DNA from 2 places in the Glycomyces sp. MUSA5-2 genome. Region 2 is predicted to be linked to the other one. Evidence: riboswitches for the same ligand, from Rfam matches in the RefSeq annotation. Region 2 holds a riboswitch; the other holds the start of a gene.
What was found. Region 2 has a riboswitch for cyclic di-AMP ahead of WA640_RS02990 (C40 family peptidase). Riboswitches for the same ligand answer to the same signal wherever they lie in the genome.

Region 1: linked by a shared signal. The riboswitch ahead of WA640_RS18870 (C40 family peptidase) and the one ahead of WA640_RS02990 (C40 family peptidase) in region 2 are both predicted to bind cyclic di-AMP.

Annotation. Positions count from the first base shown of each region.
Region 1 covers NZ_JBAGKG010000005.1:532,024-546,378, forward strand. The annotation lists gene WA640_RS18865 (beta-N-acetylhexosaminidase) at 1-1,233, shown strand, start outside; gene WA640_RS18870 (C40 family peptidase) at 1,427-2,365, opposite strand; cyclic di-AMP (ydaO/yuaA leader) riboswitch at 2,375-2,520, opposite strand; gene WA640_RS18875 (metal-sensitive transcriptional regulator) at 2,730-3,074, shown strand; gene WA640_RS18880 (heavy-metal-associated domain-containing protein) at 3,087-3,299, shown strand; gene WA640_RS18885 (hypothetical protein) at 3,392-3,574, shown strand; gene WA640_RS18890 (hypothetical protein) at 3,589-3,984, shown strand; gene WA640_RS18895 (hypothetical protein) at 4,155-4,529, shown strand; gene WA640_RS18900 (alpha/beta hydrolase) at 4,545-6,338, shown strand; gene WA640_RS18905 (hypothetical protein) at 6,449-7,060, shown strand; gene WA640_RS18910 (hypothetical protein) at 7,057-7,458, shown strand; gene WA640_RS18915 (sugar ABC transporter permease) at 7,544-8,422, opposite strand; gene WA640_RS18920 (ABC transporter permease subunit) at 8,422-9,966, opposite strand; gene WA640_RS18925 (sugar ABC transporter substrate-binding protein) at 10,005-11,237, opposite strand; gene WA640_RS18930 (LacI family DNA-binding transcriptional regulator) at 11,391-12,392, shown strand; gene WA640_RS18935 (glycoside hydrolase family 13 protein) at 12,408-13,955, shown strand; gene fbaA (class II fructose-bisphosphate aldolase) at 14,057-14,355, opposite strand, start outside.
Region 2 covers NZ_JBAGKG010000001.1:616,999-631,353, reverse strand. The annotation lists gene WA640_RS02995 (sigma-70 family RNA polymerase sigma factor) at 1-561, shown strand, start outside; gene WA640_RS02990 (C40 family peptidase) at 644-1,621, opposite strand; cyclic di-AMP (ydaO/yuaA leader) riboswitch at 1,629-1,800, opposite strand; gene WA640_RS02985 (spermidine synthase) at 2,052-2,861, opposite strand; gene WA640_RS02980 (MerR family transcriptional regulator) at 2,893-3,549, opposite strand; gene WA640_RS02975 (heparinase II/III domain-containing protein) at 3,646-5,196, shown strand; gene WA640_RS02970 (SulP family inorganic anion transporter) at 5,134-6,870, opposite strand; gene WA640_RS02965 (hypothetical protein) at 6,960-7,370, shown strand; gene WA640_RS02960 (hypothetical protein) at 7,367-7,858, shown strand; gene WA640_RS02955 (GNAT family N-acetyltransferase) at 7,848-8,762, opposite strand; gene fdxA (ferredoxin) at 8,861-9,181, shown strand; gene dapC (succinyldiaminopimelate transaminase) at 9,181-10,296, shown strand; gene WA640_RS02940 (hypothetical protein) at 10,353-10,832, opposite strand; gene WA640_RS02935 (ATP-binding protein) at 11,130-14,111, shown strand; gene WA640_RS02930 (ABC transporter permease) at 14,172-14,355, opposite strand, start outside.

The DNA of each region.
Region 1 (14,355 bases), on a different contig from region 2:
GTCCCGCTCGTCGCCGTCGACGACGAGCCGCGCCTGCGCTGGAGAGGCGTCATGATCGACGTGGTCCGGCACTTCCAGCCCAAGGACTTCGTGCTCAAGATGATCGACCGGGCCTGGCTGCACCGGATGAACGTCGTCCACCTCCACCTCACCGACGACCAGGGCTGGCGCTTCGACGTCCCCTCCCGCCCGAAGCTCGCCGAGATCGCCTCGTGGCGCGCCGAGACCAAGATCGGCCACGCCCGCGACGAGGCCGCCGGATACGAGCCGACCCCCCACGGCGGCATCTTCTCCGTCCCCGACCTGCGCGAGATCGCCTCCTACGCGCGCGAGCGCCACATCATGATCGTCCCCGAGGTGAACCTCCCCGGGCACGCCCGCGCCGTCCTCGCCGCCTACCCCGAACTCGGTGCGGGACAGGACAAGCCCGTCTCCCCGACGTTCGGCGTCTTCGAAGAGGTCCTGGAGCCGACCCAGGCGGCCCTCGACTTCGCCCTGGAGGCGTACACCGCGATCGGCGAGGTCTTCGAGGGCCCGTTCGTCCACATCGGCGGCGACGAGGTCCCGATGACCCAGTGGGAGTCCTCCCCGATCGCCCGCGAGCTCATGGAGCGCGAGGGCATGGAGGACGTGCGCGGCGTCCAGGCCTGGTTCACCAAGGCGTTCTGCGACCACCTCGCCGGCATGGGCAAGCGGGTCATCGGCTGGGACGAGATCCTCGACGGCGGCGCCCCCGCCGAAGCCGTGGTCCACGTGTGGCGCAACGAGGCCTACGTCAAGAAGGCCATCGCCGCGGGCCACCTCGTGGTCGCCTCCCCCGAGCCGTACGCGTACTACGACCACTACGAGAGCGACGACCCGGCCGAGCCCCTGCGCATCCACGGCCTGACCACCGTGGACAAGGTCGCCGGCTGGGACCCCGTCCCGGCGGGCGTCGACGGCGAGCGGGTCCTCGGCATCCAGTGCCAGCTGTGGTCGGAGTACCTGCCGACCCCCCGCGACGTCGAGTACTCGGCGTTCCCGCGCCTGTCCGTCCTCGCCGAGGTCGGCTGGACCGGCATGGCCGTGCGCGAGGCCAACCCCGTGCAGGACCGCCTCGCCGACCACCTGGAGCGCCTGCACGCCATGGGCATCGACTACCGGCCGCCCACCGGCCCCGAGCGCTGGCAGCGCGGCGGCACGGGCCGCCGGGCCCGCTACGACTGGACGTTCGAGGAGCACCAGGTCGACTGACCTCGCCCCCGACTGGAATGTGAGAAGCCCTTGCGGGCCGCCGGAGCGGTTCGCAAGGGCTTCTTTACGATGGGGTGGTCCCCGGCGGCGGTGGGGCTATTGCGGGTCAGCAGCAGGGTCAGCAATCGGGAGCGCCCGCGCCGCCGCCGGGGAGTTCGGCGCCCGGCCTCGCGGCCGGTGACGGACGCGGCCGCTAGGGGCGGCCGTACCCGTCGATCGACATGACGTCCATGTCGGCGATCTTGACCACGGTGGTCGAGTTGGGGGCGTGGATGATCTGCCCGTCCCCGATGTAGATCGCCACGTGGCCGAGGTCGTTGTAGAAGATGAGGTCGCCCGGCTGGAGCTCGTCCCGGGAGATGCGCGCCGTCTCGTCCCACTGCATCGCGGTGTTGTGCGAGAGGCTCACGCCGGCGGCGCCCCACGCGCCCTGCGTCAGGCCCGAGCAGTCCCACTCGTCCGGACCCGAAGCGCCGTAGACGTAGTCGTCGCCGAGCTGGTCGTACGCGAACGCGACGACCGCCGAGTCGCCCGAGTAGTCGCCCCAGTCGGGCTCGGGGTTCTCCTCGGCGTACGCGTCGGCGTACTCGTCTTCGAGGGAGTCGATCTCGTCCTCGATCTCCTGCTGCTGCTCCTCGATCTCGCCGAGGATCTCGTCGGCGCTCTCCTGGAGCGCCTCCAGCTCCGCCTGGCGGGTCTCCAGCTCCTCGATCTGCGCGAGGGAGTCCTGGAGCGCCTGGTTCTCGGCGTCGGAGAGGTTCGACAGGTACATGAGCCGGTCGGCGAAGTCCGACGGGTCGCCCGCCAGCACCGAGTTGACCATCGCGAAGTCGCCGCCGGTGTAGGCGGTCGAGGCGATCTCGGCCATCCGGTCCTGCGCGGCGAGGCCCGCGGTCTCCAGCGCCGGGAGCTGCTCCTGGATCTCGGCGATGAGCGCGTTGGCGTCGTCGAGCTCCTCGCGCTTGGCGTTGTAGTCCTCGATGACCTTCTCCAGGTCCGCGTGGCGCGCGTCGATCTCGGCCTGGATCTCCTCGCTCGTCTGCGCGGACGCCTGCGAGGACGTGAACAGGGCCGCCGTCGCGGGGACCAGTGCCGCGGCCACGACGGCGGCGGCGATACGCCGGGTACGCACCAAGGGATGCGCTCCTTCCTCTGGCCGCCTACCGGGTTAGCTGTCGGGTTCGGGCGGAAGGAAGGGTCGCCCTACGCGTGCATGCGATTCACCCCGTCGACCCCTGCACGCGGCCGACTGCTGGTTCCCCGGCTCGAACCCGGCGGGATCCGGGCCGACTCGGCGGTGCCGCGCGGCGGGTGCGGGGTGCCCCCGAGTTTCCGACGCGACGGGTTCACGTTAGAGGCCGATATGAGTCCAGACAAGGCCGGGGGGAGAATTTCTCGCACAATGGCACGGAATACTACGGGCCGCTGCTCAAGGCTGACGAGCAGTTGCCGCAATACCCCGCAGGGGTATACACTGACGACTGGAGGGAAGCGACATGGCTAGCGACGACACCGCGCACGCCCCTGAGGCCGACGACAGCGGAAGCGGGCACGAGCACTACTGGTACCACGGCGACAAGGCCGCGCTCACGCGCCGCCTCAAGCGCATCGAAGGCCAGATCCGCGGCATCCAGCGGATGGTCGACGACGACCAGTACTGCATCGACATCCTGACCCAGATCTCCGCGTCCACCAAGGGGCTCCAGGCCGTCGCCATCAACCTCCTCGAAGGCCACCTGGCCCACTGCGTCGCCGAGGCGCAGACCTCCGGTGACCCGACCGCCGCCGAAGCCAAGGTGAAGGAAGCCTCGGACGCGGTGGCCCGCCTGCTCAGAACCTGACAAGGAGTCCACATGGAAACCGTCTACGTCGTCAAGGGCATGACCTGCGGCCACTGCGCCGGCAGCGTCACGTCCGAACTCACCGCCCTCCCCGGCGTCTCCGGCGTCGACGTCGCCCTCGACACCGGCAAGGTCACCGTCACCAGCGAGGCCGCCCTCGCCGAGGACCAGGTCCGCGAAGCGGTCGACGAGGCCGACTACGAGCTCGTCGGCGTCGCCGAATAAGGACCCGCGCCATAGGCCCTGACCACCCGTTCACCGGGTGTTCAGGGCCTCGCCGTTGCACCCGGCGGGACCCCCTGACGTACAGTCGGTGCATGGCAGTCTCCGATGACGACCGTTCCGTCGAACTCGACGAGGACTTCTCGGTGCTCCCGGACCAGACTTCCGACGACACCGACCGCGGCTGGGGCGAGGCCCCCGCCCCCCGTCGCACCCGGCGCGAACTCTCCGCCCGCGACCTCGACCTCCTCGCCGAGCGCCCCCCGCACTGGTCCTGAGCGGCGGTCCCCGAATGGCCGCCGCCTTCCCGCCCGGCGAACGAGTCGAACTCGTCGCCCGCGCCGTCCTGCTCCGCGCCGGACTCGCCCGCTTCCACGAGGAGCGCCGCGCCAACTGGGACCGCCTCACCGGCGACCGCCGCCCCGCCGTCGACGACCCCGACGCCGTCACCCTCAACACCCAGCCCGGCGCCCGCACCCAGAACGCCGACGACCTCCGCACGCTCGGCGACGCCCTCCGACTCATGGACCGCGTCATCGACCTCCTCGAATCCCCCGCCGAGGACATCGCCGTCGTCGCCTTCGGCCTCGAACAGCTCCAGTCCCGCGTCATCGAACTGGAGGAGTACGCCGACCTCAAAGAACCCGTCGGCCTCCTCCGAGAACTCATCGAAAGCCGCGACGTCTGACCCCTTGGGGCACTGGAGAACTCGCCCACCGCAAACCGCCCGTCTCCCCCACGAGCCGGGCATGCACCCACGAATCAGCACAGAGCGAGTAACCTGTCACTGACCGAACCCCACGGCCAGAACGGACCCGTACAACATGCCCTATACCTCCGACGCCCCGAGGCCCGCCCGTGCCCGGCGCTGACGTCTTCAGCATCGCCCCCGACGAAGTCCACAAATCCGTGGAGATCCTCTTCGACATCGAAGCCGAAGTCGACCGGCAGACCGCCGACCTCGTCGACGACACCGCCGAGACCGCGCAGTCGCTCGCCGACGCCGACCTGGCGATCGGCACCGCGCTCGCCGAGGCCGCCGCATGGTGGAAGTCCGACCGCGCCGGAGGCTTCACCGCCCTGTGCGGCAACACCGGCGAATACCTCGCCGTCTGCGCCGAATCCGCCGTCGAAGTCGACGACTACAACGCGGGCGACTTCGCCTCCCTCGCCGACCACGACCGCTACCCGGGGCGCGCCAACGAGCACGCCTCGTCCCGACCAGACTGGTAGCCGCCGATGAGCGACATGTCCTGGAAAGACCTCCGCGACCTCGAATGCGCGAACCTCCGATACGTCGGCAACCTGTGGACGACCTACGCCACCGCCATGGTCGAGCAGACCGAACGGCTCCGCACCGACGTCGTCGACGGGCACCTCAGCACCGACCATTACGAGTCCGACACCGCGGACCTGGTCCGCGAGCAGATCGGGCTCATCGGCGGCCGCTTCGAGGACGACCTGTCCGACTACGCGACCATCCGCATCGCCACCACCATGCTCGAAGCCGCCGACGCGCTCGCGGCCGAGCAGCTGGAGCTCCGCGAACTCGCCTCCCTCATCGAGGACCACGACTTCGAGATCGAAGGCGGCCCGCACGAATACGAGGTCAACCCGAGCGCCGGCCTCCACCAGGCCATCTGGGTGCAGCTCGACCCGCCCCAGTGGCTGTGCGACCGCATCGGCATGGAGAAGTCCTCCGGCTGGTACGACCTTCTCAGCCAGGCCGAAGCGCTCGGCAGGGTCAAAGACCTGTACGACTCCGCGAACGAGCTGTGCGCGCAGTACCAGGACTGGCTGCGCGCCATCATGTCCCGCGCCCACGACGCCGACGACGACGCGGCCGCCGCGCTTTCCACCATGCGCGAGAACCCGCCCGAACTGCCGCCCCACTTCGGCGCCACCTACGACGACCTCATCGACGACTACAAGACCGCCCTTACCGAGGAGACCGCCGCCGAGATGGAGGCGATCGCCAACGGCCACACCGACATGTCACCGGAACAGGTCAACCAGTGGTGGGAGGACCTCACCGACGCCGAGCGCGAAGCGCTCATCGCCGAACACCCCGAATGGGTCGGCCCCACCGACGGCATCCCCACCGACGCCCGCGACACCGCCAACCGCACCAACCTCGACAACGAGATCGACAGCCTCGACGACCAGATCGCCGCCATCGAAGCCCAGCTCGCCGGAGCCCGCGGCTACGACGAAGGCGAGTCGGTGGACTACAACGCGCTCCAAGCAGAACTCGCCGAACTGCAGCGGGACCGCGACGACCTTGCCTCCCTGCATGACAGGATCACCGACGACGAAGGGAATCCCGCCTCGTACTACGAGACCGGGCAGCCCTACTACCTCCTCGGATTCGGCACGGAAGGCAGCGGCCAGGCCATCGTGTCCATCGGCAACCCCGACACCGCTGACAATGTCAACGCCTACGTACCGGGCACGACCGCAGATCTCGGCGGCGCGTCAGGCGGTCTCATGGGCCGCACCGAGACTATGGCCTACGACGCCTGGCGAATGGCACCGGAAGAAGCGACCGCGACAGTCCTCTGGCTTGGGTACGACGCACCCGACTCGGTCATGCCGGAAGCGACGCAGAGCGAATGGGCCGAAGGCGCCGCCGAGGACTTGGAGTCCTTCACCCAGGGCATCCGCGCCACTGCCGAGGATGAACCCTCGAATCTCACCCTGACAGGTCACTCCTACGGAACCACCGTCATCGGAACGGCGGCGGCCAGTGAAGGCGTGGAAGCCGACAACCTGGTCCTCGTAGCCTCCCCAGGGGTCAGCGTCGACACCGCTGACGCCCTCGGCGTAGGGGCGGGCAACGTCTACGCGACCACGAACACCCTCGATGTAATCAATTGGGGTGCGGTACACGGCATGGATCCGAACGACGAGGCATTCGGAGCGAACAGCTTCCACAGCGACTTCGGAAGGGCCACCGACAACAACCACAGCACCTACTGGAACGACACCAACCAGACCGGCCGCACCACGATGGCGGAGATCATCACTGGATCCGGGAGCTGACATCCATGACGACGACAGAACGCGGGATCGTGCATCCCGCACTGCGAGCGGCTGCAACGGCGGCGACCGCCGTGCTGGCGCTCGCCGCATGTTCCGATCCAGGAGACGATGTGAATCAACCCCCGCAAAGCGAGTACACCCAGGCCGAGGCGTACGCCCCGATGGAAACCGCCGCTTCGGAAGCCGCCGCGGCCCTTCCGGGTTTCCCCGGATTCCACCGCAGAAGTTGGGCCGAACTCCCGTGCAGCCACGACGGCATCGACGACCCCGAACACACGACCGTCGAAATCCGCTACGAGTTCTCCATCGAGGATTCCGGAACCGACAGTGTCCGCAGTGAGTACGTCGACGTCCTGCGCGACCTCTGGACCGGGCAGGGAAACGAAGTCACCGAGGACTCCCAGACGACCCGAGGAGAACGCCTCGACCGCGAACTCGTGGCCGTCCGCGACGACGGGATCAACCTCTGGTACTCCGTCACCGGCATCGTTGTGCTGTTTATCCAGTCCGGCTGCGTTCCGGTCAGCGATCCGAGCGAGATCGAATACATCCCTCCGGTCGGCGGGATCGAGCCCGGGAGCGAGAACGACCTCGTCGGCGACTACTTCCCCGACGGCATCCCCACGGACCAGGCGGCCGCCGTCGACCCGTTCGCGGACGCCCAGGCGATCGGCGCGCTCGTCCCCTTCACGCCGCCGGAATCGTACGAAGACCTGCTGTGAGCGCCGACCGTCGCCCGTGGAAGGTCGTGGTCGCGGCCGTGATCCTTCAGATCCCCTGGCCGGTCACGATCATCGGCGGATACAACCAGACCCGGTGCGGACCGGACGCGGAAGTGGAATGCATGGCGTTCCAGCCCCCGTTCGCCCTGTTCGCGTTCCTGACGGTCTTGTGGCTCGCGGCCGTCCTATGGCCTTCGGCCGCACTGTGGACGGGAAGCAACACCGCCCGCAGATTCCTGGTCGTGTTCAACGGCGCGGGCCTCGTCGTATTCGGCGGACTCCTGCTGAAGGCCCTCCCGTTCTTCGCGATCTGGCTCGCGCTCTGGGGACTCCCGCTGCTCGTCGCGATCGCGCTGCTCCTGCATCCCGCCTCTAAAGCCTGGTGCGAGCGGCCCTGAACGCGAACAGGCCCGGACCCTGGGGAGGGAGGCTCCCCCTGGTCCGGGCCCGGTGCGCCCCGGAGGGCGCGTGTCGAGCAGGGTCTTAGCCCTTGACGGCGCCGCCGGTGAGGCCCGAGACGATGTAGCGCTGCAGGCTCATGAAGACCGCGACCGTGAGGATCGAGGTCAGGAGCGTGCCCGCCGCGAAGATGCCGAAGTACGAGGCGGGCGAGTTGTCGGCCGTCAAGGTCTTGAGGCCCACCGCGAGGGTCATCTCCGGGCGGTCGGTGAGGAACAGCGACGCCAGGATGAAGTCGTTCATCGTGCCCACGAACGCGAGGATCCCCGAGATCGCGATGATCGGCGCCGCGAGCGGCAGGATCATCCCGAAGAAGATCTGCGCGTGCGAAGCGCCGTCGATCGTCGCCGCCTCGTCGAGCTCCTTCGGGATCGTGTCGAAGAAGCCCTTCATGAGCCACGTCGAGACGCCGAGCGCGCCGCCCATGTACACGAGCATCAGCCCGAGCTTCGTGTTCAGGCCCGCCACCGGGTAGAACTCCCCGATCGCGCCGAAGATCAGGTACAGCGCCACCACCGACAGGAACGCCGGGAACATCTGGATCAGCAGCAGGAACAGCAGCATCGGCCGCCGCCCCCGGAACCGGAACCGGCTGAACGCGTACGCCGCAAGGGAGGAGATGAGGATCGAGATGAACGCCGCCGGGACGGCGATCATCAGCGAGTTCGCGAACCACGACGCGAACGGGATGTTCGGGTCCGAGAACAAGCGGTCGAAGGACACCAGCGAGAAGTCCGTGGGAAGCAGGCTCGTCGCCGACAGCGTCCCCTTCGGGTTGAACGCCGCCGACACCACGTACAGGATCGGCACGAGCCCGAACACCAGGACCGCCACGGCCACGAGGTGCCGCCATCCGAACTCGGCGATCCAGCCCGGCCGCTTGCGCCGCTTCACAGTCGCCATCAGTACACGTCCTCCTGGCTGCGGGTGGTCCGGAACATGACCGCCGAGATCGTGGCGACGATCAGGAAGATGAACACGCTGACCGCGCTGGCGAAGCCGTAGTCGGCGGTGGTGGCGCCGAACGCCTGCCGGAACGCGTACGTGATGAGCAGGTCGGTGCCGCCGACCGACTCGCCGGCGGGGAACGGGTTGCCGCCGCTGAGCAGCTGGATCGCGTTGAAGTTGTTGAAGTTGAACGCGAACGACGAGATCAGCAGCGGCGTGAGCGCGATGAGCAGCAGCGGCAGCGTGATCTTGCGGAACGCCGTCACGCCCGTCGCGCCGTCGATCTTCGCGGCCTCAAGGGAGTCGGTCGGGAGCGCCTGGAGCGCGCCGAGGGAGATGAGGAACATGTACGGCCAGCCGAGCCACGTGTTCGCGATGAGGACCATCGCGCGGGCGGCCCACGTCTCGCCGTACCAGTTGACGCTCAGCCCGAACAGCTCGTTGACGAGCCCGTAGTCGCGGTTGAACATCTGCGCCCACACCAGCAGCATCGCGAACGACGGCATGGCGTACGGCAGGATCATGAGCGTCCGGTACACCTTGGTGCCGCGCATCGACGGCTTGTTCAGGGCCATGGCGGTGCCGAGGCCGATCACGAAGGTGAACAGGACGGACCCGGCCGCGAACATGACGTTCCAGGCGAAGACGCCGAGGAACGGCCCGCGGATGTCCGGGTCGGTGATGACGGACAGGTAGTTGTCGAAGCCGATGTTGACGCGCCAGCCGACGAGCGCGGCCTGACCGTCCTCGGTGAGGAAGCTGCCCTCCTCGTTGTCGGCGTACCAGACGGTGCCCGTGGCCGAGTCGGTGATGCAGTCGCAGCCCTCGTCGTACGAGCGCGTCGAGGTGCCCTCGAACGCCGACAGGCCCTGCACCTTGATGCCGGTCTCGGGCCCGGTGGGGACGGCCAGCTCGGCGAGCTCGGCCTGCCGCTCGTTGAGTTCGGCGAGGTCCCACACGGTGTAGCCGGGGGCGGCGGTGATCGCGCCGGAGGCGTCGACCGTCGCGCCGTCGAGCTCGGTGAGGCCCTCTTCCGTTCCCGCCCAGGTGGACCCGTCGGCGGTGTCCGTGAGCAGGAGGGTGAGCTCCCCGGAGGCGGACTCGCCGACGGCGAGCCGGTAGTTCGCGCCGCCGGGGGTCTGCTGGACGCCCGCGGCGATGATCGCCTCGATCGCGCCGTCCTTGTCGGTCCGGTGCCCGTCCCCGTAGTTGGAGAACGAGGTCCCGGCGGTCATGACGACCGGCGCGATCTGGAACGCGATGAGCAGGAGCGTCCCGGGGACGAGGTACTTGAGGGGGATGGACCGGCGCTGGAGGTAGGTGTAGAAGACGATCGCGACGACGGCCGCCTCGACGGCCAGGCCCCACCAGGCCCGGGCGCCGATGAGCGGCAGCGCCGCCCAGACGGCCAGCGCGGCCACCGCCGCGAGCACCGCGATCTTGGTGATCTGGCCTGCGGCGGTGGTGGATCCGGCCGTCTGGGCACGTTGGTCGAGCACTGCTGCGCGTTCCTTCGCTCGGGGACTGGCCGGGGCCGCTACGCGCCGACGGCGTCGCGGATGGTCTGCGCGGCGGTCGCGGCCGCGTCGGCGCCCGGCGTGGTGCCGTCGATGGCGTCGGCCTCGGCGCGGCCGAAGGGCTCCCAGACGGAGTCCATGGCGGGGATGTTCGGCATGGGGACGGCGTTCTCGCCCGCGGCGGCGAAGCCCTGCGCGTCGGCGTTGCCCTCGGCGTAGGACTCGGCGGCGGCGGTGAGCGCGGGGAGGCGGCCGCCCGCTTCGGCGAGTTTGAGCTGGAGGTCCTCGGTGAGGACGTAGTTGGTGACGAACTCCTGCGCGAACACGGCGTTCTTGGCGCCGGAGGCGACGTAGAAGCCCTGGACGCCGAGGAACGGCGAGGCGGGGCCCTGGCCTTCGAAGCCGGGGATGGCGGTGACCTCGTATTCGAGGCCCGCGCCCTGGACGTCGGTGAGGGCCCAGGGGCCGGAGATCATGAACGCGGTCTTGCCGTCGACGAAGAACGGGATGACGTTGGAGGCGTCGAAGGTGGTCTTGAGGACGCCCGAGGCGCCGAGCTCGGCGAACTTCTCGAACGCGGCGACGCCGCCGGGGGAGTCGACGCCGACGTCGCTCGGGTCGAGGTTGCCCGCGCCGTCGTCCTTGAACAGGTAGCCGCCCATGGAGGCGAACAGCGGGTAGGCGCTGTAGGCGTTGCCGTCGACGCCGACCTCCATGGTGAGGACCTCGTCGGTGCCCGCGGCCTGGCCGGCGGTGACGAGCTCCTCGAAGGTGGCGGGCGCTTCGGGGGCGAGCGCGGTGTTGCGGATGAGGCCCAGGTTCTCCAGGGCGTAGGCGACGCCGTAGAGGTTGCCGTCGACGGTGAATGCCTTGACGGCGGTCTCGTTGAGGGCGGACTGCTGGTCGGCGGTGAGGGTGATGGGGGCGACGGCGCCGGCGGCGGCGTACTGCCCGGCCCAGTCGTGGGCGCCCACGACGATGTCGGGGCCCTGGCCCTGCTCGGCGGCGGTGAGGAAGTCCTGCCGGAGGGTGTCGACGTGCTCTTCGACGGTGACCTTCACGCCGACGGTGGTCTCGAAGTCCTTGACGAACTCCTTGAGCACGGGGGTGCGGGTCTCGTCGGCCCAGATGACGAGCTCGCCGGAGAACTCCGTGCCGGTGGCCGAGCCGCTGTCGGAGTCGTCGCCGCAGGCGGCGGCCGCACCGAGGGCGGCGGCGGAGACGGCGGTGATACCCAGGGTCCTTCTGCGCATGTCTTCTTTTCTCCTCATTGAGGGGCCCCGGGGCGGGGGCCGCTGGTGCGGGACTCGCGTCCCGGCGTCCTACGACATTAGCAAGATGTTTCAGAATCAGGAAAGCCTTGCAACCAAACTGTTGCCAACTTTCAGATAGGCTAGTCTGTCATCATGCGGCTTCGACTCTCTGACATCGCCCGGCAGGCCGGGGTCAGTGAGGCAACGGTGTCCCGGGTGCTCAACGACAAGCCCGGGGTCGGTCAGCAGACCCGACAGTCCGTCCTCACTGCCCTCGACGTGCTCGGCTATGAACGCCCCCAGGCCCTGCGCAAGCACGCCATCGGCCTGATCGGCCTGGTCGTGCCCGAACTGGAGAACCCGATCTTCCCGCTCTACGCGCAGACGATCTCCAACGTCCTGGCCGGTTCGGGGTACACCCCGGTGCTGTGCACGCAGACCCCCGGCGGGGTCTCGGAGGACGAGTTCGTGGAGATGCTCCGCGAGCGGGCCGTCGCCGGGATCATCTTCGTCTCAGGCTTGCACGCGGACACGGCCGCGAGCACCGAACGCTACCAAGAGCTCAAGGACAAGCGGCTCCCGGTGGCCTTCGTCACCGGCCACCCCGAGGGCGTGGAGGCCGCCTCGTTCTCCTGCGACGACACCGTCGCGGCCCGCATCGCGGTCGAGCACCTGGCCGGCCTGGGCCACAAGCGGATCGGCCTGGTCTCGGGCCCGGACCGGTACTGGCCGGTGCGCCGCAAGATCTCCGGCTATCGCGCCGCCATGCAGCACGTCGGCCCCGAGCTCATCGAGCTGACCCTCTTCGGCGAGCAGGGCGGGCACGCCGCCGCGTCGCGCCTCATCGACCGCGGCGCGACCGCCGTGGTCTGCGGCTCGGACATGATGGCGCTCGGCGCGATCCGCGCCGCCGAGGAGCGCGGCCTCAACGTCCCGCAAGACTTTTCAGTCGTGGGCTACGACGACTCGCCGCTCATCGCCCACACCAACCCCCCGCTCACGACCGTGCGGCAGCCGGTGCGCGACATCGCCACCGCCGCCGCGCGGGCCCTGCTCGACGAGATCGCCGGGCAGCCCACCCCGTCGTCGGAATACCTGTTCCGGCCCGAACTGGTCGTACGCGGGTCCACCGGTGCGGCACCCCGAGAAGACTGAAAGGGAATCCCCCCGATGAGTGAACACTGGTGGCGCGACGCGGTCATCTACCAGGTGTACCCGCGCTCCTTCGCCGACGCGGACGGCGACGGCATGGGCGATCTGGAGGGCATCCGCTCCCGGATCCCCTACCTCGCGGCGCTCGGCGTCGACGCCGTGTGGCTGTCGCCGTGCTTCGCCTCGCCCCAGAAGGACGCGGGCTACGACGTGTCCGACTACCGCCGCATCGACCCGCGCTTCGGCGACCTCGACGACTTCGACCGGATGCTCGCCGACGCGCACGCCGCGGGCATCCGCCTCATCGTGGACCTCGTCCCCAACCACACCTCCTCGGAGCACGCGTGGTTCCAGGCCGCGCTCGCTGCGGCACCCGGCTCGCCGGAGCGAGAGCGCTACCACTTCCGCGACGTCGTCGATCCCGAGGTGCCGCCGAACAACTGGCAGTCGATCTTCGGCGGCCCGGCGTGGACGAAGACCGCTGACGGCAAGCAGTGGTACCTGCACCTGTTCGACGCCTCGCAGCCGGACCTGAACTGGGACAACCCGGAGGTCCACGCCGAGTTCCAGTCGGTGCTGCGGTTCTGGCTCGACCGGGGCGTGGACGGCTTCCGCATCGACGTCGCGCACGGCATGGTCAAGGCCGCGGGCCTCCCGGACACCGGCGGCGACGGCACGATCGAGATGATCGGCACGACGCAGGCCCCGTTCTTCGACCAGGACGGCGTGCACGACATCTACCGCTCGTGGCGCCCGATCATCGAGGAGTACGACGGGGACCGGATCTTCGTCGCGGAGGCGTGGACCGACTCGGCCGAGCGCCGCTCCCTGTACCTGCGGCCCGACGAGCTGCACCAGGCGTTCAACTTCGACCTCGTGCTCGCGCCGTTCAGCGCCGCGGACTTCCGGAAGGCCATCGACTCCGAGATCGCGAACAACGCGGGCGTAGGCGCACCGTGCACCTGGGTGCTGTCGAACCACGACGTGCAGCGCCACGTCACCCGCTACGGCGGCGGCGAGCTCGGCCTGGCCCGCGCGAAGGCCGCGACGCAGCTGCTGCTGTCGCTTCCGGGCGTCGTGTACGTCTACCAGGGCGAGGAGCTGGGCCTGAACGAGGTCCTCGACCTGCCCGCGGAGGTCCGCGAGGACCCGACGTTCTTCCGCACGGGCGGCGCCCAGATCGGCCGCGACGGCTGCCGCGTGCCGCTGCCGTGGACCCGCGAGGGCTCCTCGTTCGGCTTCGGCTCGGGCGGCTCCTGGCTCCCGCAGCCCGCGGACTGGGGCGCGCTCTCGGCCGAGGCCGAGGACGGCGTGCCCGGCTCGACCCTGGAGTTCTACCGCTCGGCCATCGCGCTCCGCAAGGCGCACAAGGCCACCGGCCTGACCTGGCTGGCCGACCCGGGCGAGGACGCGTTCGCGTTCGACAACGGCGCGCTCGTCGCGGTCGTCAACTTCGGCGCCGAGCCCGTCCCGGTCGCCGGGTACGGCACGGAGGTCCTCCTCGCGAGCACCGACCTCGTCGACGGTCGGCTGCCGGGCGGCGCGGCCGTCTGGTTCGCGAAGTAGCACCGGATCGTGCATCCTATTTCCTATAGGATCTACGATCCGCACGAGTAAGGGCCCCGGGCGAACGCCCGGGGCCCTTATTTTCGCCTTGCGGCGCCTGCCTACTTGATCTTGGTGCCCGCGGAGCGGAGCTGCTGGCAGGCCTCGATGATGCGGGCGGCCATGCCGGCCTCGGCGAGCTTGCCGTAGGCGCGCGGGTCGTACGCCTTCTTGTTGCCGACCTCGCCTTCGACCTTGAGCACGCCGTCGTAGTTCTTGAAGATGTGGTCGACGATCGGGCGGGTGAACGCGTACTGCGTGTCCGTGTCGATGTTCATCTTGATGACGCCGTAGTCGACGGCGTCGGAGATCTCCTGCGCGGTGGAGCCGGAGCCGCCGTGGAAGACCAGGTCGAACGGCT
Region 2 (14,355 bases):
AAGTTCTCGACCTACGCCACGTGGTGGATCCGCCAGGCCATCAGCCGGGCGATCGCCCAGCAGGAGCGCACCGTGCGCCTGCCGGTGCACCTGGTCGAGGACGTCAACCGGATGCGCAACGTCACCCGCCAGCTCACCCGCGAGCTCGGCGGCGACCCCGAACCCGACCAGGTGGCCGCCGCGCTCGGCGTCACGGTCGAGCGGGTCAATGAGCTCATCCGCTGGAGCCAGGACACCGTCTCGCTCGACACGCCGATCGGCGACGACGGCGACACCAACCTCGGCGACCTGGTCGCCGACTCCGACGAGCCCAGCCCCGAGGACGTCGTCCTCGCCGGGATGGAGCGGCAGCGGATCGAGATGATGCTCAACCACCTCGACGAGCGCTCGGCCGGCATCGTCAAGGCCCGCTACGGCCTCGAAGACGGCCGCGAGCACTCGCTCACCGAGGTCGCGCACCGGTTCCACCTGTCGCGCGAACGCATCCGCCAACTGGAGATCCAGGCGCTCGCGCGCCTCAAGGAGCTCGCCAACGACCAGGTCATGGCCGAGGCGGCTTGAAGGCGTAAGCGCTGAGACGACGGCGGAGGGCCGGGGCGAAAGCCCCGGCCCTCCGTCTTGCCCTGCGGCCTCACGGCGCGGGTCAGACCCGGCGGTAGCCGTCGATCGACATGCCCATGTCGAGGTCGGAGATCTTCACGACGTCGCCCGGCTTGGGCGCGTGGATGACCTGGCCGTCGCCGATGTAGATCGCCATGTGGTTCTGGCCGTTGTAGAAGACCAGGTCGCCCGGCTTCAGGTCGTCGCGGCCGATCGCGGAGGTCTCGTCCCAGATCGCCCACGTCGAGTGGGTCAGGGAGATCCCCGAGACGCCGTAGGCGCCCGTGACCAGGCCCGAGCAGTCCCAGGTGTCGGGGCCGGCCGCGCCGAACACGTACGACTCGCCGAGCTGGTCCTTCGCGAACTGGACGGCGGCGGTCGCGGCGTCGGCGCTGTACTCGGCCGTCGAACCGGACGAGGAAGAGGAGGAGGACGACGAGGACTCGCTCTCGGCCTCCGCGGCGGCGGCCTCGGCCTCGGCCGCGGCGGCCTCGTCGTAGGCGGCCTGGGCCTCCTCGATCTGCGCGTCGAGCCCGTCGACCTCGGTCGTGAGGTCGGCGATCTGCGCGGTGAGCGTCTCGCTGGTCTCGGTGGCCTCCTGGGCCTCGGCGTACTTGTCGCTCTGCTCCTGCGCGTACTCGACGAGCGAGGAGACCTTCGCGCCGAGCTCGTCGTCGGCGGACTCGACCGCGGCGGTGACGTAGGTGAGCTGGACGTCGGAGGAGCCGTAGTCGGCGGCCGCGGCGTCGATGACGGCCTGTGCGGCGGCGAGGTCGGTCTGGAGTCCGGTGATGGTGGCGGCGGTGGTGTCGCGCTCGGTTTCGAGGTCCTCCAGGTGGTCCTGGATCTCGGAGGCGGACGCGGCGTCGTAGTCGATGTCGTCGGCCGCGTGGGCGCGGCTGCCCGCGAACGCCGTCACGAGCCCGACGGTGGCGACGGTGACGCCGGTGTAGGCGGCGACGCGGCGGAGGATCGCGCTCGCGCGCGAACGATGGTCGATGTCTGTGCAGGTCTGAGCCACCGGGTGGCCTTTCTTCCTCGGCCGCCTACCGGGTTAGCTGTCGGGTTCGGGCAGGGAAGGTGCCCTACCCGCCGTAGGGTCTCGGCGGGATTCACCCCTGCGCCGTCGCTGTGCTCGTTCGAGCAGCGGGGGGAACGGCGCGGCTGGGTCCCCGGCCCGCGCTGCGGTGTATCGCCCTGCACCGGGAGGAACGGGCGTCATGCGCTGCGCGGCTCGGCGGTCCGGACGGGTGGGTCTCTGGGGGAGCCCTGAGGACCCGACCGGAACAGCCGCCGACGCTAGTCCAGGGTGACCCGCATCGCCAAGTCCTGTGTGAGCGTCTTCACCGATCGAGACCGGACAGTCGTGACGCGACGGGAGACAGGGCCACTATCCTGCGGCTTTATTGTCCGAACGGCCGACCTCGGGCTGGACCGTCCGCCCGGACGGTTCAGAAGCTCCGGAGGGACTTCGGCGGGGGCGGGGATTTGATCGCGGTGGCGTCGGTGGCCGGGGGCGCGCCCGCGATGTACTCCCGCAGTTCGGTGCCTTCCACGACGCGGCAGGGGAAGGCGGCGCCCGCGCAGCGGCGGCGCAGCTGGGCGATCGGGAGTTCCGCGCCCGAGGCCGCGGCCACGACATTGCCGAAGCGTCGGCCGCGCAGCACCGCGGGTTCGGCCATGACCGCCACGTGCGGCCACACCTCCTGCATCGCCGCGAGCGCGGGCTTCAGGAACTTCATCTGGCCGCCGTCGCAGAGGTTCACCGCGTAATGCCCGCCCGGGCGCAGGACCCGGTTCGCGCCGTGGAGGAACTCGGTGCTCGTGACGTGCGCGGGCACCCGCGCGCCGTCGTACACGTCGGTGATGACGAGCTCGTAGCTCGCGTCGGGCGCCGACTCGATCGCCTCGCGCGCGTCGGTGCGGCGGATCTTCACCTTGACGCCGCGGGGGAGCGGGGCCTCGGCCCGGACGAGTTCGATGAGCTCCTCGTTCGTCTCGACCGCCTGCTGGTACGAGCCGGGCCGGGTCGCCGCCACGTAGCGCGCCATCGCCAGCCCGCCCGCGCCGAGGTGGAGGACCCGCAGCGGCCGCTTCCGCTCGGCGGCGGCGTCGACGAGGTACGCGATGCGCTGCATGTACTCCGCGTCCAGGTAGGACGGGTCGTCGAGGTCGATCGTCGCCTGGACGACCTCGTCGTAGACGAGGTGGAGCAGGTTCGGGCGGCCGGGGTCGCGGTCGAAACGGAGGGCGTCAGGCATGGCGGGGCCGTTCGGGTTCGGGGAGCACGTCCTAGATTGTGCCCGAAGGGCCCTGGCTCGCCTGCGTGCGCGCCGACGCGGCGATGTGCGCGATCCGCCGCAGCGCCGCGAACACCGTCTCGCCGAGGACCGTCGCGGTGACCGCCTGCTCGACGTCGACGCCTTCGATCTTCGTGGCCTCCGCGATCGCCTCCATGTCGGCCGAGGCGAGGGCCGCCGCCGCGTCCGCGTAGTGCCCCAGCACCTCCTGCGGGTCGGGATTCCCCAAGCGGTAGAACGCGGTCAGGGCCGTGACCATCGCGTCGCGGTACATGGGCGGCGCCACCTCGGCCCAGCCGTACTCGTTCAGCAGCTGGTCGACCGTGCGCTCCGCGGCCTCCGTCGTCCCTTCGCTGGCGAGGGAGAACGTCGGGTCGCGGTGGGTCGCCGCAAGCGTCGCGCCGAGGGCCTGGAAGGCCGACTCCGGGTGGCGCGCAAGCACAGTGAGCACCTCGCCGATCTGCGCCACCGAGAGGCCCGCGGTCTCGGAGAGGGCCCGGATCAGCGTCAGCCGGTGCACGTGCTCGGGCCCGTACTCGACGGTGTTGCCCTCGCCGTGCGCGCCCGCCTGGAGGAGGTGCTCCCGCAGGTAGTACTTGATCGTCGCGGCCGGGACGCCCGTCCGCTCCGACAGCTCGCCGATGCGCATACGAGGGAGTCTATGACGGAAAGCGCGCCCGCGTTACCGTTGAGCCGCGGCCGGATCCCCTGCCCGAATCCACCCCACCGGAAAGGCGTTGGTCCCATGAGCGACCTTCGGACGGCCCTCCTCGAAGAGCTCCGCGAGATCGCGGCGGGGCCGGTGCCCGCGTTCGACCCGGCGCTCGCCGACGACTTCGCCGCGACCGGCCGCCGCCTGCCCTACGAGGTGCAGTACTTCGCGCGCCGCCGCCACCTCGCCGCGCTCGCCATCACCGGGGACGGGGCCGCGCTCTCCTCCCTGGTCAAGGACGTCTGCCAGGAGCGGTCCTGGGCCCTGCCCGCGCACTGGGGCGAGGACTTCGACCCGCGCACCTGCGTCGACCTGTTCGCGTGCGAGACCGCGCAGACCCTCGCCGAGATCCTGCGGCTGCGCGAGGACGTCGAGGGCGCCGAGCAGGTCGAGGCCGAGATCCGCGAGCGCGTGCTCGACCCGTTCTTCGAGTCGGAGTTCCCGTTCTGGTGGGAGCTGCGCATCTCCAACTGGACCGCCGTGTGCGCGGGCGCCGCCGGGCTCGCGGCCCTCGCGCTCGGGTACGACACCGACGTCATCCGCGGCCGGGTCCTGCCCGCGCTCCAGAGCTACCTGTTCTCGTTCGGGCCCGACGGCGGCTGCGTCGAGGGCGTCTACTACTGGATCTACGGCTTCGGGTACTTCACGTACTTCGCGGAGGCCTGGCGCGAGGCCACCGGCGAGGACCTCCTCGAAGGCAACGAGGCCATCGCCGCGTTCCCGGCCCGCGCCCAGCTCTACCCCGGCTCGTTCGCCACCTTCGGCGACACCGACGCCGACCCGCTCCTGCCCGCGGGCCTGCTCACCCGCCTCCACGACCGGCTCGGCGCGGACCTGCCCGCCGCCGACCGGCCCCAGACCTTCGCTGAGGACGAGTGCGCGCGCTGGGCCCCGCTCACCCGCACCCTCGAATGGGGCCGCCCCCTCCCCGAGGAGATCGCGCCCGCCCGCACCCTCCTGCCCGAGGTCGGCTGGTTCGTCGAGCGCCGCCAGCTCGGGCGCCGCATGTGGGCCCTCGCCGTCAAGGGCGGCTACAACGAGGAGCCCCACAACCACCTTGACCTCGGCTCGTTCATCATCGCCGTCGACGGCGAGCAGCTCCTGTGCGACGCCGGGGCCGGGGAGTACACCGCCGCGTACTTCGGCGACGAGCGCTACGAGCAGGTCCACCCCTCGGCCGCGTGGCACTCCGTGCCCACCGTCGAGGGCGCCGCGCAGCAGCCCGGCGAGGATTCGCGCGCCGAGCTCGTCGACGGGCCCGAGGGCCTGGAGGTGTACGTCGACGCGTACGGCGACGGCGCGCTCATCCGCAAGTTCTCCTGGACCGACGACGGGATCTCGCTGCGCGACTTCGGACCCGAGCTCACAGAGACGTTCGTCAGCCGCATCAGGCCCGAGCTCGAAGGCGACCGCGCCGTCTGGACCGGCGAGCGCGGCACCCTCATCCTCCACGGCGTCAACCCCGAGGACGCGGTGGTCGACTCGGTCGACACCGCCGACCACCGCGGCGTCGCCGACCGCCTATGGGCGCTCCGCTTCGGCCTCCCCGCCGAGCCCTCGCGCCTCCGCTTCGAGCTGCTCTAGGAGCCCGTCGGCCTTGAGGCGCCGGCGCGCGGCCGCGATCGCCTCCTTCGTGTGCTCGAACAGCCGCCCCTGCTGCCACAGCGGCTCCAGGACCCCCAGGGCCGCAAGGGGTTTCGCATGGACCGGCTCCAGCCCCGAGAGGTACACGGCGATGCCGCGGTGCTCCAGGCGCTTGATCGCGTCGGCGAGGACCGTCGCCCCCGAAGCATCCATCGTGGACACCCGGCTCATGCGGAGCACGACCACCCGCACGTCCGCCACGTCCAAGAGCTGGAGCAGGAACCGGTGCGCCGCCGCGAAGAACAGCGGCCCTTCCAGCCGGTACGCCACGATGTGCTCGTGGAGCAGCGCCGCCTCCTCGTCGTGGTGGTCGCCGTGGTCGATCGGCTCCTCCTCCACCGACACCGACCGCGAGATCCGGCCCAGCGCCAGCAGCCCCGCCAGCGCGATCCCTATCGCCACCGCCCACACCAGGTTGAGCACCACCGTCGCGCCGAGGGTGAGCCACATGACCGCCGCGTCGGCGCGCGTCGACCGCGCCAGCGCCAGCATCGACCCGACCTCGATCATCCGGATCGACGTCGCGATGAGCACGCCCGCGAGCGCCGCGAGCGGGATGTGCGCGACCAGCGGCGCCAGCGCCAGCATCATGACCGCCAGCACCAGCGCGTGGGAGAGCGACGCGAGGCGCCCGGCCGCGCCGGACCTGACGTTCACCGCAGTCCGCGCGAGCGCCCCCGAGGACGGCATGCCGCCGAAGAACGGCGTCACCAGGTTCGCCACGCCCTGCCCGAGGAGCTCCCGGTCCGGATTGTGGTGCCTGCCGACGGTCATGTTGTCGGCGACGGTGGCCGACAGGAGCGATTCGAGTGCGCACAGGGCGCAGATCGCCACGGCCGCGGCCACGAGCTGCGGGGCCTCCGCGGCGAACGCGAGAAACCCGGCCTCCGGGGCCGGGATCGTGCGCGGCAGCGACCCGATGACGGCGACGTCCAGGTCCGCGAACCAGACCGCGGCGGTCGCGGCAACGACCGCGAGCAGCGGCGTGGGGATCTGCGAGTGCAGGCGCGAGCCGAGGAGGATCGCGGCGACCACCCCGGCGGCGACGCCGACCGGCGCCCAGTCCGGGCGCACCGCGAACGCGTGGAGCGAATCCCATGCGCCCGTGAGCATGTGCTCGTTTTGCGGTGGCATCCCCAGGGCTGAAGGCAGCTGCTGGACGGCGATGACGATCGCGACCCCGGCGGTGAAGCCCTCGACCACGGGGACGGGCACGTACCGCGCGTACCGGCCCGCGCCGGTCAGCGCGAGCGCCACGAGCATGAGCCCGGCCATGACCCCCACGAGCATGACGCCGGTGTGCGAGTGGGTGGCCGCGAGCGGCACGAGCACGACCGCCATCGTCCCGGTCGGGCCGGTGACCTGGAGGTTCGAGCCGCCGAGGAGCGCGGCGACGACCCCGGCGATGATGGAGGTGATGAGGCCCGCGAAGGCCCCCAGACCCGAGGCGATCCCGAACCCCAGCGCGAGCGGCAGGGCGACGACCGCGACGGTGAGCCCGGCGAGGAGGTCGGTGTGCCAGTGGCGGCCGAGGTGCTGGAAGTCGGACCGTTCGGGAAACAGCTGTCGGAATCGTCGGCGTTTCGTGGCAGTTGTCTCTCGTATCGTGGTCATGAGCGTATTGTCCCGTCCGGTGGTACGGGAGGACGCCTCCAACGCGCCGGGGCGGCGCCCGCTTCGCTTGCTGCCGTAGGATCGCGACCGTGCGTGAGAGAGGTCTGGAGACCGCGGTCCGGGTCGGCGGCGCGGTCGTCGCAGTGGCCGCGGCGGCCCTCGCCGCCCTGATCGAATCGTTCCTCGTCCCGACCTACTGGGACGGGATCGCCGTCCCGCTCGCCGGGGCGCTCGCGTTCGCCGGGAACTGGGCGCTCGCCGCGCTGGCGGTGTGGTGGACGGGGACGCGGTGGGGCGCGCTGCTCACGGCGCTCGCGTGGTTCGCGGTGGTCCTGACCGCCTCGATGCCGACGTCGGCGGGGTCGCTCGTCATCACCAGCGGCTTCAACGGCTACGCGCTGCTCCTGGCCGGTACCGCCGGGATCGCCGTCGCGCTGTGGCGGTATTTTCGTCCCAGACCGAGCAAAGCCCCCTCTGCCCCGAAGGAGTCCCGACCGTGACCCTCCTCAGCCGCCTCCTGATGCCGCACTGGCCGTCGATCTACGGCTTCGCGCTGGGCCTGATCGCCGCGAACCTCGCGGGCCGGATCGCCTCGAACGTGTGGGGCGAGGGCACTGCGATCGGCGACCTCGTGGGCCTGTACACGTTCGGCGCGATGTCCGCCGTCGCGATCGCGGCGGGGATCTGGTGGGGCGTGCGGCGCCGCCGCCAGGAGATCACCGGCGAGCTGCTCGTGATCTTCCTGGTCGCGACCCTGTTCGCCGTCCTCGTCAACCCGCTCATCGCGCGCGTGGACTACCCGAACCTCCAGGGCGTGTTCTCGCAGATCCCGATCTACTTCGCGCTGCTGGCCCTGTCGGGCTGGGTGGGGTTCCTCATCGTGATGGCCCTCGGCGTCGACCGCTACGGCCGCGAGCTGAAGGCCACGAAGATCGCGTTCGAGCGCAAGGCGAGCCCGTCGAAGAAGGCCGCCGCCGCTAAGGCCTGACCCGGTACCCGTACCGGTAGCGCTCGGCGTACCCGAGCCGCTCGTACATCGCGATCGCGGGCGCGTTGTCGGCCTCCACCTGGAGGGCGGCGCGCGCCGCGTCCGTCTCCGCGCCCCACGCTTCGAGGGCGGCGAGGATCTCGGTGCCGAGCCCCCGGCGCCGGTACTCGGGGGCGGTGCCGATGCTCGTGACGGCGAGGAGGTCCCCGGCGACGGCCCCGCGCCCGCGGGCCGCGAGCGCGCCGTCCCTCCAGATCTCGGCGTAGGCGCGGCCGGGCCCCGACCCGAAGACCCGCGGCGCCGTCGAGGCCGCGCCGCGGTCGGTCTGCGCGAGGAACGCCGCGCTCGGCGCGTCGGTGAGCACCGCTTCGCCGTCGTAGCGGGTGCCCTTGAGGGCCTTGACCATCACGACGGTCTCCATCTCGTACGTCCAGCCGCGCGCGGCCAGCTCGTCGTCGAGGCGCCGCGTCACGGGCCCGGCCATGGAGAACTTCGGGACCAGGCCGCGCGCTCCGTACCAGTCGACGACCGCCGCGACGGCCGCGTCGACGCCGCCTTCGGGCGCGGTGAGCGCCAGGACCGAGTTCGCGCGGTTGGTGAACCCGCCGGCGGCCCGCAGCAGCCAGCCGCCGAGCGCGGCGGTCTCGGTCGCGGGCCACGTCTCGGCCAGGAGCCGCTCGGTGGCGACGATCTCCGAGAACGGGACGGGCTTCGGCGGCACGACCCGCGCGGCGACCACCGTGCCCGGGGACACATCGACGTCGCCGGTCCTCGTGCGCACCCGCCACACGTCCCCGGCGGCGACGAGTTCCCCGGTCACGTCCCTGTAGCGGCGCCCCGGCGCGGGGTCGGCGAGGCCGACCCGGACCACCACCCGGCGGCCGACGTGTTCCGGTCCCAACATCTGGGGGCACCCCTATCCTTGCGAGCCGCATGCCGAAATAAGCTTTAGGCTCATCACAGCGCAGTCCGCCCGACAGCGCCCCGTAGGAAGGACGACTCGTGACTTACGTTATCGCCGAGCCGTGTGTGGATGTCCTCGACAAGGCGTGCATCGAAGAGTGCCCGGTCGACTGCATCTACGAAGGCAACCGGATGCTCTACATCCACCCGGACGAGTGCGTCGACTGCGGTGCATGCGAGCCGGTGTGCCCGGTCGAGGCGATCTTCTACGAGGACGACGTCCCCGACGAGTGGGCGCCGTACACCAAGGCCAACGTCGACTTCTTCGACGACCTCGGCAGCCCCGGCGGGGCCTCCAAGGTCGGCAAGATCGACAACGACGACCCGTTCGTGGCCGGTCTTCCGCCGAAGGCGGAGTAGTGGCGCTGCGCCGCCTCCACGGCGCGTCGCCCGCGCGGCGGCTGCCGCGCTTCCCGTGGGACCGGATGGCCCCGTACAAGGAGCGCGCGGCCGCGCACCCCGACGGCCTCGTCGACCTCACCGTCGGCGCGCCCGTCGACCCGGTGCCCGCCTCGATCCAGGCGGCGCTGCACGAGGCCGCCGCGATGCCCGGCTACCCCACGGTCGCCGGGCCCCCCGACCTCGCCGCCGCGATGCGCTCCTGGCTGCACCGCCACACCGGCGTCGCCGAGGACGTCGCGGTCCTCCCGACCGTGGGCTCCAAGGAGCTGGTCGCGAACCTGCCGTTCCAGCTCGGGATCGGCCCCGGCGAGACCGTCGCCTACCCGGAGATCGCCTACCCCACGTACGAGATCGGCGCGATCCTCGCGAAGGCCGACCCCGCGCCCGTCGCCGACCCGCGCGACGCCGCGGGCTCGCGCCTGCGCCTCGCGTGGATCAACTACCCGACGAACCCGACCGGCGAGACCGCCTCCGTCGAGCACCTGCGCGGCCTGGTCCGCTGGGCCCGCGACTCGGGGATCGTCATCGCCTCCGACGAGTGCTACCTGACGCTCGGCTGGGACGACGACCACCCGCCGGTGTCGATCCTCGACCCGCGCGTCAACGACGGCGACCTCACCGGCCTGCTCGCCGCGCACTCGCTGTCGAAGCGCTCGAACCTCGCCGGGTACCGCTCGGCGTTCCTCGCCGGGGACCCCGCGCTCGTCGCCGACCTCCTGGAGATCCGCCGCCACGCGGGCTTCATGGTCCCGTGGGCCGTGCAGCGCGCCACGATCGCCGCCCTCCACGACGAGGAGCACGCGATCGACCAGCGCGAGCGCTACCGGCGCCGGCGCGAGGTCCTGCGGGCCGCCGTCGAGTCCGCCGGGCTGCGCATCGACCACTCGGCCGCGGGCCTCTACCTGTGGGCCACCCGCGACGAGGACTGCTGGGACACCGTCGCCTGGCTCGCCGAGCGCGGCATCCTCGCCGCCGCGGGGGAGTTCTACGGCGCCAAGGGGAACCGCCACGTGCGGCTGTCCCTGACGGCGACCGACGAGGCGATCGCGGACGCCGCGCAGCGCCTGAAGTGACGCATGCGAAAGGGGCCCGCAGCCGGTGTGCTGCGGGCCCCTTCGCGGTGCGTCCGTTAGTCCTTCGGAATCGCCGGGACGTCGACCGGCGGGTCGACCGGCAGGTCCGGCGCCGCGCCGGTCACCGTCGCGAGGATGTCCTGGCAGGTCTGCGCCAGCGCCCCGATGTCGGGGAGCGCGGGCGCGTCGCCGCCGCCGGGCACCGGAAGCGGCAGCGGCGGCAGCTGCTCGTACTCGTCGAGGCTCTCGGCCGGGATCGGCGCCCCGGCGTCGAGCGCGGCCTGAAGGTCCGTCAGGCACGTGGCGAGGTCGGTGAGCGCGGTCGGGTCCGGAACGGGCAGGTCGCCCGGCACCGGCAGGTCGCCCGCCCCGGGCAGCGGCGGAAGCTGCTCGCTGTTGACCGTCTCGACTTGGTCGGCGGGTGCCGCGGCCCCGACCGCCGGTGCGGCGGCGAGGACGGCGAACGGTACGGCGGCCCCGATGAGGATCGCGCGCCAGGTGTTCTTGCGTACTCCGTTGGACGTGGACTGTGCCATGAGGATTGCTCCTGTGGATCGTCGGCGCTCCCGGCTCAGGTGCGGTCCTGCCTATGACCGTCCGCTCGAACGGCCCGACCGCCCCGTCGGCACCGGGATGCCTAACTTTCCGTAGGACTTTATGTACTCGACGTAATCCGCGCACCGGTTCGAGGGAATCCGCCGGGCAAATACCGACATCCTGCCCGACCGGGACGCCCTGAGCAGGGCGATCACCGCGAAATCAGTTCGTCCGAAAGCCGACAGTTCTGAAAGAAGCGATTGGCGGGCGTCGGACCCTTCGGCCACACTGGTCGGGTGACTGACTCGCTGCTCATCGGACGCGACCATCCCGCCTCCGCCCTGCGCGCGGCCGTCGACCGCACCGCGGCCAGCCACGGCGGACTCGTCCTCGTCGTCGGCGAGGCCGGCATCGGCAAGACCGCCCTGGTCACCGCGGCCGCCGCGGGCCGCCGCGACGAGCTCCTCGTCGCCTTCGCGACCTCCTGGGAATCCGAGGCCGTCCCCGACAACTGGCTGTGGCTCCAGGTCCTGCGCTCGATCCGCGGCCAGTTCGGCGAGGACGCCTGGCGGTCGCTGCGGCCCGCCCCCGCGATCGACGTGTTCCTCGGCGAGGGCGACGGCGCCCGGCCCGTCGACTTCGAACTCCACGACGCCGTCACCCAGCTGCTCATCTCCGCCTCGCGCCTCCGCCCGCTCCTCATCGTCCTCGACGACCTGCACTTCTCCGACGCCGCGAGCCTCGAACTGCTCAAGTTCGCCTGCCAGCACACGTTCTTCGAGCGCATCCTGTTCGTCGGCACCTACCGCGACTCCGAGATCGACCCCGGCCACCGCCTCCGCGGCCGCATGCTCCAGCTCGTCTCCAAGGCCGCCATGGTCGGCCTCGACGGCCTGGGCGACGACGGCGTCGCCGCCCTCGTCGAGGCCACCGTCGGCGCCGCCCCCGACCCCGACACGGTCGCCGAGATCACCCGCCGCACCGGCGGCAACCCGTTCTTCGTCGAGCAGACCGCGCTCCTGTGGGCCTCCGGGCAGCCCGTCGACGCCACGAGCGCCGGGATGCGCGACGCCCTGCGCCGCCGCATCGACCAGCTCCCCGAGCCGATCCTGAGGATGCTCGTCCTCGCCTCGGTCGGCGGCCGCGAGTTCCACGCCCGCATCATGTCCCAGGCCTCCGGCATCGACCTCCAGCGCATCGAAGGTGCGCTCGACACCGCCGTCCAGACCCGCCTCGTGCGCCGCGAACGGGACCGGTACGTGTTCGTCCACGACCTCGTCCGCGAGACCCTCTACAACACGATGGAGCCCGACGAGGCCGCCCACCACCACGGCTGCGTCGTGCGCGCCCTCGTCGCCGACGAGTCCCTCCAGAAGCACATGCTCATCACCGAGATCGCCCACCACGCCTGGCTCGCCGGAGACGACCTCGACCCTGAGATCGCCGTGGACCTCATCGCCCGCGCGGGCGCGAAAGCCAACGCCTGCATGAGCATCGGCGGCGCCGAGAAGTTCTTCCGCCGCGCCGTGGAGCGCTGCACGCCCGCCATGGCCCGCAAGCGGATCGTGCTGCGGATCCAGCTCGCCGACGCCGTGTGGTGGCTCCGGCGCGAGGACGAGGCCCGCGGCGTCTACGCGCTCGCCCTCCAGGAGGCCGAGGACCTCGGCGACCCGATGCTCCTCACCCGCGCCGCCATGGGCGCGCCCCAGGCCGAGCGCCTGCCTGAACTGATGCGGCTGAAGACCCTCGCCTACGAGGGCCTCGCGGGCGGGCCGCCCGAGCCGGGCCTCGACCACGAGGCGCTGACCCGGCAGCTGCTGTACCGCTTCATGATCGCCGCCCGCGAGTCCGGCGACGAGGAGGACATCTCCTTTGGCCTGTGGGCCTCCCACGCCGCCAACTGGGGTCCCGGCACCGCCGCGCAGCGCCAGGAGATCGTCGAGGAGCTCGCCGAGATCACCCGCCGCACCGGCGACGAGGAGATGCGGCTGCTGTCCTCCTCGCTGCGGTGGGTCGTGCTCCTGGAGCAGGGCGACCCGGCGTTCCTCGCGCAGCTCGCCGAGTTCCGCGCCCTCGCCGACGCGGCCGAGACCGACCACTGGCGCGGCGGCTCCAGCGTCGACCAGGCCATCATCGACATGTTCCAGGGCCGCTTCGACGCCGCGCAGGCCCGCATCGACGAGGCCGCCGCGCTCATGGACGGCGAACGCCCCCACCTCGACCTCGTCGACCACCTCCGCTGGGAGCTCCAGCTCGCGCGCGGCGAGGCCCCCGACGTCTCCGACGTGCACCGGTCGCATTTCGGCGGCCAGTACGCCGACCTGCTCTCCGGGATCAGCGCCCTGCGCCGCGGCGAGATCGGCCGGGCCCGCGGCCTCCGCGACCGCCTGGCCGCCGCCGACGGTCAGTACGGCTCGTGGGAGTCGCTGATGCTGCGCTTCGAGGCCGAGCTCGCGGCCGCCGACGGCGACGCCGATCTCGCCCGCGGCGTCTACGACCGGCTCGCGCCCTACCCGGACGAGTGGCTGGTCGCCATGTGGGGCACCAGTATCGCCGGTCCCGTCAGCTACTGGCTCGGCGTGCTCGCCGTCGTCCTCGACGAGCCCGAGCGCGCCGCCGCCCACTTCAAGACCGCCGCGGCCCAGGCCGACCTGCTCGACGCGGCGCCGTGGTCGGCCCTCGCCCGCGCCGGGCTCGCCTGCCGGGCGGCCCCGGCCGCGCCCGCCCCCGACGCCGGCAGCGTCTTCCGCCGCGAGGGCGCCACCTGGACCCTCGCCTACGCCGGGTCCGTGCTCCACCTGCCGCACGCGAAGGGCCTCGCGGACCTCCGCGAACTCCTCTCCCACCCGAACGAGGAGATCGCCGCGGCCGACCTGCTCGACCCGTCCGAGGCCGTCAGCGCCGACGCCCGGCTCGGCGGCGACGACCTCCTCGACCCCGAGGCCCGCGCCCGGTTCCGCGAGCACCTCGAAACGCTCGACGAGCAGATCGACACGGCCGCCGCGATCGGCGACGACGCCCGCGCCGCCGCCCTCGACGCCGAGCGGCAGGCCCTCATCGAGCACCTCAAGGCCGCCACCGGCCTCGGCGGCCGGTCCCGGCGCCTCGGCGACAACCACGAGCGGGCCCGCAAGACCGTCACCAACCGGATCCGCAACACCCTCAAGAAGATCGAGGACGGCCACCCCGCCCTCGGCGAGCACCTGCGCGCGGCCGTCACCACCGGCTCCTCGTGCGCCTACCGCCCCGGACCCGACGCTCCCGAGTGGACCTTGTGACGCGAAGGGGCCGGGAGGGTCTCGACCCTCCCGGCCCCGCCGGGTGTTCTCAATGAAGCGTCACTTGCGGTTGTAGGCCCGGAGCGTCAGGAACCCGAACACCGCGATGAACCCGGCCGACCAGATCAGCGTCGTCGCGACCGCCCCCGACGGCGACGTGCCGTCGAACAGGCCCCGCACCCCGTCCACGAGCTGCGAGATCGGCGTGTTCTCCACGACCGGCCGGAGCCAGCCGGGCATCGTC